Regions from separate parts of the Ensifer sp. Root1252 genome, predicted to be linked through region 1. Evidence: predicted binding sites of a transcription regulator. Region 1 holds the regulator's gene; each other region holds the start of a gene.
The links. Region 1 encodes PhoB, which activates phosphate uptake and scavenging genes when phosphate is short. Its sites were predicted from a motif close to TGTCATNNANCTGTCAT; they were not measured.
Positions count from the first base shown of each region.

Region 2: the regulator PhoB is predicted to act here: its motif matches at 1,913-1,929, upstream of ASD02_RS27625 (esterase-like activity of phytase family protein).
Region 3: the regulator PhoB is predicted to act here: its motif matches at 1,807-1,823, upstream of ASD02_RS21795 (alkaline phosphatase).

Region 1 covers NZ_LMDT01000001.1:461,913-465,187, forward strand. The annotation lists gene ASD02_RS02295 (GcrA family cell cycle regulator) at 404-925, shown strand; gene phoB (phosphate regulon transcriptional regulator PhoB) at 1,094-1,777, opposite strand; gene phoU (phosphate signaling complex protein PhoU) at 2,081-2,791, opposite strand; gene pstB (phosphate ABC transporter ATP-binding protein PstB) at 2,848-3,275, opposite strand, start outside.
Region 2 covers NZ_LMDT01000034.1:172,886-176,160, reverse strand. The annotation lists gene ppx (exopolyphosphatase) at 1-410, shown strand, start outside; gene ASD02_RS27625 (esterase-like activity of phytase family protein) at 468-1,826, opposite strand; gene ASD02_RS40065 (AraC family transcriptional regulator) at 2,033-2,398, opposite strand; partial or broken gene ASD02_RS40060 (AraC family ligand binding domain-containing protein) at 2,473-2,928, opposite strand; gene ASD02_RS27615 (DUF2000 family protein) at 2,927-3,275, shown strand, end outside.
Region 3 covers NZ_LMDT01000023.1:119,397-122,671, reverse strand. The annotation lists gene ASD02_RS21795 (alkaline phosphatase) at 6-1,757, opposite strand; gene ASD02_RS21790 (aspartate-semialdehyde dehydrogenase) at 2,146-3,180, shown strand.

The sequences.
Region 1 (3,275 bases):
TGCTATCGGCATCGATCCGAGCCCCTGTTGAGCGCGGCAAAAAATTAAAAATGCCGCCTTGCGGCGGCGCAGGCACTATTCCTATTTCGCAGCGCAATGTCAACAAAACCAAGCTTTGCAGTGCGGTCGGACGGGTCTGATCCATGCGACGAAAAAATCACGCGACGGGGCTTGCAAAAATGCAACGCCCACCCAGCAAGTTGGGGAAAACCAAGAAATCGATTCGGCGCGATTCGCGGGACTCTTGCCACGGAGTCCGCCGGTCAGTAGGTTAATGTTCAATTACTAGACGCATGCGGCGGGCCTAGTCACCAAAAGTGTTATCGCGTTGCAGCTCCGGAGCCTGTCCGGAGCGTGGTGAGAGATTCTGTCATCGCCAACGCTGAGAACGGAGAGTGCAGAAATGAACTGGACTGACGAGCGGGTGGAAAAACTGAAGAAGCTTTGGTCCGAGGGCCTGAGCGCGAGCCAGATCGCGGCACAGCTCGGCGGCGTCAGCCGCAATGCGGTCATCGGCAAGGTTCACCGGCTGAGCCTGCCCGGCAGGGCCAAGGCTGGCGGAACCACCGCCGCGACCCGGCCGAAGCAGCGCCCGACTTCGGCGCCGCGCGCTCCGAACTACGCTTCGCGCGTCACGACACGGACGGTTACCCGTGCGGCCGGCGCGACCGTGCTCAAGGAAGAGGTCGAAGTCGATCTCGTCGCCGAACAGGATTTCCGCATCCAGACGGATGTGGTCGTGCCAATGTCGCGCCGCCTGGAGCTGACGCAGTTGACCGAGCGCACCTGCAAATGGCCGATCGGCGACCCGCTCAAGGAAGAATTCCACTTCTGCGGCAACGATTCCCCGGAAGCTTCGCCCTATTGCACATTCCATGCGCGGCTTGCCTATCAGCCGACCTCCGAGCGCCGTCGCGCTCGCTGAGACGACCGAAAACCACATGCAGAAAAGGGGCCGCACGGCCCCTTTTTTATTGGCTGCTGCATGTTTCCCTGGTTCGTATTCGCTTCAAGGAAACATGCCGCAATTCAAGATGCAACAGCGACCTTTGCGCGTCCATTAAGATGCGCGGCGCTGCAGTGGCCGGCTGGCTCAGCTTTCGAGCGAGTAGCCGGCACCGCGAACGGTGCGGATGACATCAGGCATGCTCGAGAAATTCAGTGCCTTGCGCAAGCGACCGACATGCACGTCGACGGTGCGCTCGTCGACATAGATATCGTGGCCCCAGACGCCATCAAGGAGTTGCGAGCGCGAGAACACCCGGCCCGGCGACGACATCAGGAATTCGAGCAGGCGGAATTCCGTCGGACCAAGGCGGACCTCGCGGGTGCGGCGATGCACGCGATGGGTCTCGCGATCGAGCTCGATGTCGCCGCAGCGAAGCAGCGTCGAGAGGACCTCGGGCTTGGCGCGCCGCAGCATCGCCTTGACACGGGCCATCAGCTCCGGGGTCGAGAACGGCTTGACGACATAATCGTCGGCGCCGGTGGCAAGGCCACGAACCCGCTCGCTCTCCTCGCCGCGCGCCGTCAGCATGATGATCGGCAGGCGCTCGGTTTCCGGACGTTGGCGCAGCCGGCGGCAAAGCTCGATGCCGGAAACGCCCGGCAGCATCCAGTCGAGGATCAGGAGATCCGGGAGGCGCTCCTGTAGGCGGATCTCCGCCTCGTCTCCGCGCAGGATCGTATCAACATCGAACCCTTCGGCTTCGAGGTTATAACGCAGCAGGACACTCAGCGCCTCTTCGTCTTCGACAACGGCGATTTTCGGCAACATCAGGCAACGTCTCCTTACCCAGAGCGTCTCGCGTTCGATCGAACGCAAAGAGATGCTCGAACATATAGAATCTGGAGCACTCCGCGCGTTTTCATAGGCACGCGCGAAAACGTATAGCTTCAGACGCAGTAGAGCAGGGCCGCAACCAGGGCTGCGACCGGAGCAGGTTCATAAGCAGGCACTCGAACGTATCCGGGTCTTAAAGCGCGTCGCGATCTCTAAGATGCGCTTGTTGTGCTTTAAGTTCTTGTTTTTGCACATGTCGTTATCGCAAAACCGCTGCGCACTTTTGCGCGACATGCGTTAGTCCTTCACGGCACCCAGCGTCGACGTATTGTCGTCCTTCGGACGCTCGCCTTCCGGCTGCGCGCCCGTCGCCATGTAGTAGATCGTCTCGGCGATATTGGTGGCGTGGTCGCCGATACGCTCGATGTTCTTGGCACAGAAGAGAAGATGCGTGCAGGGCGTGATGTTGCGCGGATCTTCCATCATGTAGGTGAGCAGCTCGCGGAACAGCGAGGTGTAGATCGCGTCGATCTCCTCGTCGCGCTCGCGGATGCTGTTGGCCTTCTCCGGCGAGCGGGAAGCGTAGACGTCGAGGACTTCCTTGAGCTGCACCAGCGCAAGCTCTGCCAGGTGTTCGAGACCGCGCGCCAGCTTGCGCGGGATGCCGGAGCCGGCAACCGCGATGACACGCTTGGCGTTGTTCTTGCCGAGGTCGCCGACGCGCTCCAGATCGGACGCGATGCGGATCGATCCCATGATCTCGCGCAGGTCGGCAGCAACGGGCTGGCGCTTGGCGATGGTGACGATTGCCTTTTCGCCGATCTGGCGTTCGGCTTCATCGAGGATGGTGTCGTCGGAGATCACCTTCTGCGCCAAGGCGAGGTCAGAATTGACAAGCGCACGAACGGATTCGCCCACCATCTGCTCGGCAAGCCCGCCCATCTCGGAGATGCGGCGCGTGAGATATTTCAGTTCTTCGTCGTAGGCGGACATTATGTGCATGGACATAGTCTTCGATCCTTGCGGGCGCGTTCAGGAAACGGGGTGAAGAGGAGCTTCGGCCATCAACCGAACCGGCCCATGATGTAGTCCTGGGTACGCTGGTCATCCGGATTGGTGAACATCTTGTCGGTGTCGTTCTCCTCGACAAGATTGCCGAGGTGGAACATGGCAGTGCGCTGCGAAACACGCGCCGCCTGCTGCATCGAGTGGGTGACGATGACGATCGTGAAGTTGGTACGCAGCTCGTGGATCAGTTCCTCGACCTTGGCCGTCGCGATCGGATCGAGCGCCGAACAGGGCTCGTCCATCAGGATCACTTCAGGGCTGACGGCAACGGCGCGCGCGATGCACAGACGCTGCTGCTGGCCGCCCGAAAGACCGGTGCCCGGCTCCTGCAGGCGATCCTTCACCTCGTTCCACAAACCAGCCTTCTGCAGGCTGGTCTCGACGACTTCGTCGAACTCAGACTTGGTGCGGGCAAGCCCGTGGA
Region 2 (3,275 bases), on a different contig from region 1:
GCGCCCATCCGGACTATCGCGGTCTGCAGGCGCTGAACATCATCGCCCACTCGACCTTCTCCGGCATCACCCATGCGGGGCGGGCCTATATCGCGCTCGCCAACTACTATCGCTTCGAAGGCCTGAACGACGATGGCGCGACCGGCGCACTGACCGGCATTACCACGCCGCGACTGCTGGAACTGGCGAAACTGCTCGGCGGCCTGCTGCGCGTCGCCTATCTGTTCTCGGCGTCGATGCCGGGCGTGGCGAGGAATCTGACCTTCCGCAAATCGTCCCTGCCGGATGTCGATCTGGAGATCGTCGTGCCTGCGGCCTATTCGGAATTTGCCGGCGAGCGCCTCGACGGACGGCTGCAGCAGCTCGGCAAGCTGACCGGCAGAAGATTGGCGTTCCAGTTCGAGAGCTGAACGCACTCAGATCTTTGACGAAGGGGCGCGCACGCAAATCCGCGCGCCCTTTTTTGATTATTCGGCTTTCAAGAATTCGCCGACTTCGAGCAGAACGAACTCGTTGTCGTCGGCCTTATCAAGCGCCCGGCCGGCCGAGAACGGCAGGTTGTTGTCATTGCCGACGATGATGTGCGTGTCATCGACGCGATCGACGTTTTCGATCGTCACGAACGGCATGTCGTAATAGCCGTCACCACCGCCCTGGCGCTTCTTGTTGTCGGGGTCGGCGATCTTCAGGAGGTCGATGTAACCGATCTTGCGGACGGCCTTGCCGACATTGCTGTCATCGAAGGCAATCTTGTAGACACGTTTCACCTTCGAGCCGACGGCAAAGCAATCCGGCTTCGGATCCTTCGGATCGGCGCAGGCCTTGTCGAGCGTGCCCGCGCCGTTGTCGCGTTCGATCACCAGTGCCGTCTTGTCGTCGAGCATGTTGAAGTCGCCGATTGCCTCGCCGCCTTCGGCCAGCGGATAGAGCCAGCTGCGGCCCGTCCAGGCCTTGGCTGCGACATCGAGTTCGATGACGCGTAGTGTCGGACGGCCATCGGCCTGTTCCACGGTTTCGCTGTCGGTCCAGATCGGCCCTTCGAGCAGACCGTAGAGCTTGGAGCCGTCCTTCGACAGTGCCATGCCTTCATAGCCGCCGGAGCGCTTCAGGTTGAAGGCGGGTGTCTTCTTCGACGGATCGCCCTGCAGTGTCAGGGTCGGATTGTCGGGCGACATAACCGGCTTGCCGTCAACTGTTGTCGCGATGACGTCGGTCAGCTTGCCGTCGACATCGAATTTCAGGATATAGGGACCGAATTCTTCCCCGACCCAGAAGCCGTCGGCGACCGGCTGGATCGACTCAACGTCGAAGTCAGCGCCGGTCAGGTAGCGCTTGTCGGAACCTTCCATGACGATCGGGAAGGGGGCCTTGCGGTCCGGGTCGGTGAGGAACAGTGTTTTCAGCGCCTCGACCTTGCCGGCGTCCCAGTCCATCTTCACGTGGTGCAGCATCAGCATGGCATCGGTTGAGTTCAGCTTGTTGCCGAAGCCGTTGTCGGAAAGGCTCCAGAAGGTGCCGTCTTCCATGGCCCTAATGCCGGAGAAGCCCTGCATCGGCTGGCCGTTGAACGGCAGTGAAAGGCCGGTCGGGCGCACGCCATCCTTGCCGGGCACGGTGCCGAGCGCGTCAGCGCGCTTGCGGTCCGCCGTGGTGAATTTGCCCGATGTCTTCAGGTATTCCGGTGCGTCGGACGGTGCTGCCAGGATCGTGTTTGCCGGTAGGATCGCATGTGCCTTCAGGGTTGCGGGAAAGGCCTTTTCCTCGGCCAGGACGGTCGTCGTCATCAAAAGTGTGAGCGCCGCAGCGGCGAGAAGCGTTTTGGTCATGAAAGTCACCGTGGGTTGGATGCCAAAGTACGGGAACCCGATAGGCGGCTTTGATGACGGTTGGGTGATGCTTGGCTTACAGGCTGGTGAAGCTTTGATGACAGACGAAAGGCGCTGCGCCCGAGGGGAGAAACTCACCGAGTTCGAATTGTTGCGCGTGACCGGACACTGGTTCCGGGCCGCAACGACCCAGCGGCGCCGGTGCTTCAGCCGGCGAGCGCCAGGCTCGCCCAGCGCCCGGGCGTTACACCGTAGGCACGTTTGAAATGGCGGGTGAAATGGGCCTGGTCGGCAAAGCCGGTTTCGAGCGCGGCACCTGCCAGGCTGTGACCGGCGGCAATCATCCGGCGCGCCTGCTCCAGCCGCCGCATCAGAAGGTAGCGGTGCGGGCTGGTGCCGAGAACCTTGCGGAACTGGCGGGCGAGGGTGAAGCGATCAAGGCCGCTGACGGCCTCGAGTTCCTGCGAGCCGACCGGGCGATCGAGGTTGGCTTTGAGATAGTCCGTCGCCTCGAAACCGCCCGCTTGGCCGACCTGCCGGCAGCCTTGCTTGTCGTGCCGGCATGGCGGCACAAGCCTTCTGCAATGCGTGTAAGAATGTCGTCGAGCGCGAGTTCGTCATTACCGCCGTCGAGATCCATGACGGCCTCGCCGATCGCCTGGCGCAGGGCCACGTCACCAACAACCGGGGCGGCTATGATGGGCAAGGCGCCGCCACTGTCGCCAAGCGCCGCGATCAATCGCTCCGGCTGCAGATACATCATCCTGTAGCGAAGCGTCGCTTCCGTGCCCGCGCCGCCATCGTGCAGTTCGTCGGGGTGAATGATGATGATGCTTCCAGGCGTGCTGTAGCGGCTCTCGCCACGATACTGGAAGGTCTGGATGCCGCCAAGCGTCACGCCAAGCGCATAGGTGTCGTGGCGATGCGGCTCGAAGACCTTGCCGTGCAGCCGGGCCTCGATGCGCTCTATGCCGTCCACCGGTGCCGCGACGCGGATGCCATCGCCCGGCGATCCGCACAATCGTTCAAGATTGATCGCTGCGTCCTCGGTTAAGGCCTCCTTGGGCACGCCCTGATGTCCTGAAATGGAGATACCCGTCATGTTCGACACCAAGTTTGCGATCGTTTTGCGCGACGATCTGGCCACCTGGCAGAAGCTGAACGTCACCGCGTTTCTGGCAACCGGCATCGCCGGGCAGAAACCGGCGATTATCGGCGAACCCTATCGCGACGGCGCCGGCCACATCTACAACGCTCTGAGCGTTCAGCCGATCATCGTGTTATCGGCAGATGGTGCGACGCTTGGCAATATTCAACGCCGTGCGATCGAAAGGGAAATACAAACCTCTGTTTATGTCGATGCGATGTTTTCGACCGGCCACGACAGTGCCAACCGCGCGGTCTTCGCCGAAACGCGACCCGACGGCGCGAAGGTCGCCGGCATCGCCA
Region 3 (3,275 bases), on a different contig from region 1:
AACGATCAGTTGGTCTGCTTCACGCCGAGGGCAAGCGCATCGACGAGAACGCGGTAGACGTCGCTCTGCTCCATGTAGCCTCTGAAGCCCTCGCTGCCCGGACCTTCCGACTGCAGCACGACGTCGTCGACCGTGTGCTGGCCGGTGCTTTCGTCCTTCGGCAGGATGCCGACGCGCAGCACGGCGCCGGGCATGTCCTTGTAAGCTTCGTTGGCGACATACTCGTCCTTCTCGTTCTTCACCGCCGGCTCGAACGGCCCGTCCAGCTTGGGGCTGAAGGTTTCGTAGTAGTCGGGGAAGTTTGAGACGAACATCGCCAGACGACGGCTCGCGTCGATCTTGTCGGGGAAGCCGTCCTTGTTCTCGTCGGTATAGTTCGGGAAGCCCGCCGAAGCGCCTGTTTTGACCTTGTCGCGGCCTTCCTTGCCCTCGACGGTGTCGTCGATGATGCCGAGCAGTGAGACGCCATGGGTATGGTCGCCGGTCACGACAACCAGCGTATCCGGGTTGTTCTTCGCGAACGCGCGGGCAACGCCGACCGCCTGGTCGAACTCGATGGTCTCGACGACGGCGCGCTCCATGTCGAGCGGATGGCTCATCTTGTCGATCGAGGCGCCCTCGACCATCAGGAAGAAGCCGTTTTCGTTCTTCGACAGCCTGTCGAGCGCGGTCTTGATCATGTCGACAAGGCCTGGCTGGCCGGGGAACTTTTCGACCGTGCCCTTCTTCAGGAACTCGCGATCAAGCGTCACGTCCATGTTGCCGGTGTGGAACAGACCGAGAAGCTTGCCGTCGGCGGGCGCATTGGCAAGTTCGCTCTTGTCGGTCGCAAGCGCATAACCGGCTTCCTGGAAAAGCTTGATGTAGTCCTGGTTGTCCTTGCGCTTGGAGCCGGGCGTCTCCTTGCCGAGGAAATAGGCCGAGCCTCCGCCAAGGATGACCTCCGGCTTGACGTCGTAGATCATGCCGACGATCTCGGCCTTGTCGCTGCGGTTGCGGGTGTGGGCGACGACGGCGGCCGGCGTGGCGTCCTCGATTTCCGAGGTCGTGACGAGACCGATCGACTTCTGCGTCTGGCGGCGCAGCGCTTCGGCAATGGTCTCGACCCGTGGATCGTCGAGGCTGTCGGGCGTGCGGTCGCCATAGACGCCCACGGCGTTGATCACGGTCTTGTGGCCGGTCATGTAGGCCGACATGGTGTTGGCGCTGTCGGTGTCGATCGAATTGGTCGCCGACGTGCCGATGAAGGCCATGCGCTCGAGGTCGTCCATGTTGAGGCGGCCATTGGCCTTACCCTCGGTCATGCCCTTCGACATGATGCGGGCGGCGGTGCGGTGCGCAACCGAAAGGCCATCGCCAAGCAGGAAGATGACGTTCTTGACCTTCGGCTGCTCCGCCGTGGCATAGACGTGCCAGGTCACGGTCTTCGTCTCTCCGCCAGCCGTCACTTCGACCTTGTAGCTGCCCGGTGCGCCAATTATAGCGTTGCGCAGGAGCAGGGCCGAACCGAGCTCCTTGTCTTCCTTGCCCTTTTCCATCGCGACATAGGCGGCTTCGGCACCGAGCGCTGCCTTGTAGTCCTGGCCGTTGACGGTCACCTTGATGTCTTCCGCCTTGACGGCGCTCTTGAGCTCGACCTTGAAATCGAACGGGGAACCGGCAAGAATTGTCGCGCGATCAATGGGATAGACGTCTGCGGCCTGAGCGGCGTGGGCCAGAACCGTCGTGGCAAAGAGGGTGGCAAGAAGCATACGCATGGCAATCGTCCCTTTGAGGTGTCGGATTGCGCGGTCGTAACGCCCGGCGATGACAGCGACATGACATTGCGATCACGTTTGCAGGCGCCAAGCATCGCACGCTTGACTCGCCGATAGAAACAATTATTACGAGCCTCGGAAAGGAAGGCATTCCATGCTTCGCCGCGAACACAACTTCGCTGACAGCAGCGTCCTGGCAGAAATCGCCGGGCAGGATATGCGTTTTCCAGCTTCCTTCAAAACAACGGCCAAAACGACGACGAAAACCGTCTGACGTCTCTGGCCCTCCGCTCTCTCCCCGGTTTGGCCGGGGACAGGAACCCTCGCGGCGGATCGCGCGGTTTCCCCCTCCACCCGACGAGGAGAGACAAAAAAGAGAGCTTAGATCATGGGTTTCAAGATTGCAGTCGCAGGCGCCACCGGCAATGTCGGCCGGGAGATGCTGAACATCCTTTCGGAACGCGGCTTTCCCGCCGATGAAGTGGTCGCCCTTGCTTCCGCCCGTTCCCAGGGCACGGAAGTTTCCTTCGGCGACAAGACGCTCAAGGTCAAGAACCTCGAAAACTACGATTTCTCCGATACCGATATCTGCCTGATGTCGGCCGGCGGCGCGGTTTCGCTGAAGTATTCGCCGAAGATCGGCCAGCAGGGTTGCGTCGTCATCGACAATTCCTCGGCCTGGCGTTACGACTCCGAAGTGCCGCTGATCGTGCCGGAAGTGAACCCGGACGCGATCACGCTCTTCACCAAGAAGAACATCATCGCCAATCCGAATTGCTCGACCGCCCAGCTCGTCGTCGCGCTGAAGCCGCTGCACGACCACGCCAAGATCAAGCGCGTCGTCGTCTCGACCTACCAGTCGGTTTCCGGCGCCGGCAAGGACGGCATGGACGAACTCTTCAACCAGACCCGTGCGGTCTTCGTTGCCGACCCGATCGAATCGAAGAAGTTCACCAAGCGCATCGCCTTCAACGTCATTCCGCACATCGACGTCTTCATGGAAGACGGCTACACCAAGGAAGAGTGGAAGGTTCTGGCCGAGACCAAGAAGATGCTCGACCCGAAGATCAAGGTGACCTGCACGGCCGTGCGCGTCCCGGTCTTCATCGGCCATTCGGAATCGGTCAACATCGAGTTCGAAAACGAGATCACCGCTGACGAGGCGCGCGATATCCTGCGCGAAGCACCGGGTTGCCTTGTTGTCGACAAGCACGAGAACGGCGGCTACGTAACGCCTTACGAGTGCGCCGGCGAAGACGCGACCTACATCTCGCGCATCCGCGAAGACGCAACCGTCGAAAACGGCCTCAACATCTGGGTCGTTTCCGATAACCTGCGCAAGGGTGCGGCACTCAACGCGATCCAGATCGCCGAGCTGCTCATCAACCGCGGTCTGATCCGCGCCAAGAAGCAGGCCGCCTGAACAAACAGACGGTAAAGCACGAATAAGAACCCCGCCTGGCCCGTTATCGGCCTGCGGGGTTTCCTGTTTCACGGATCCGTGCGCAAAATTGATCG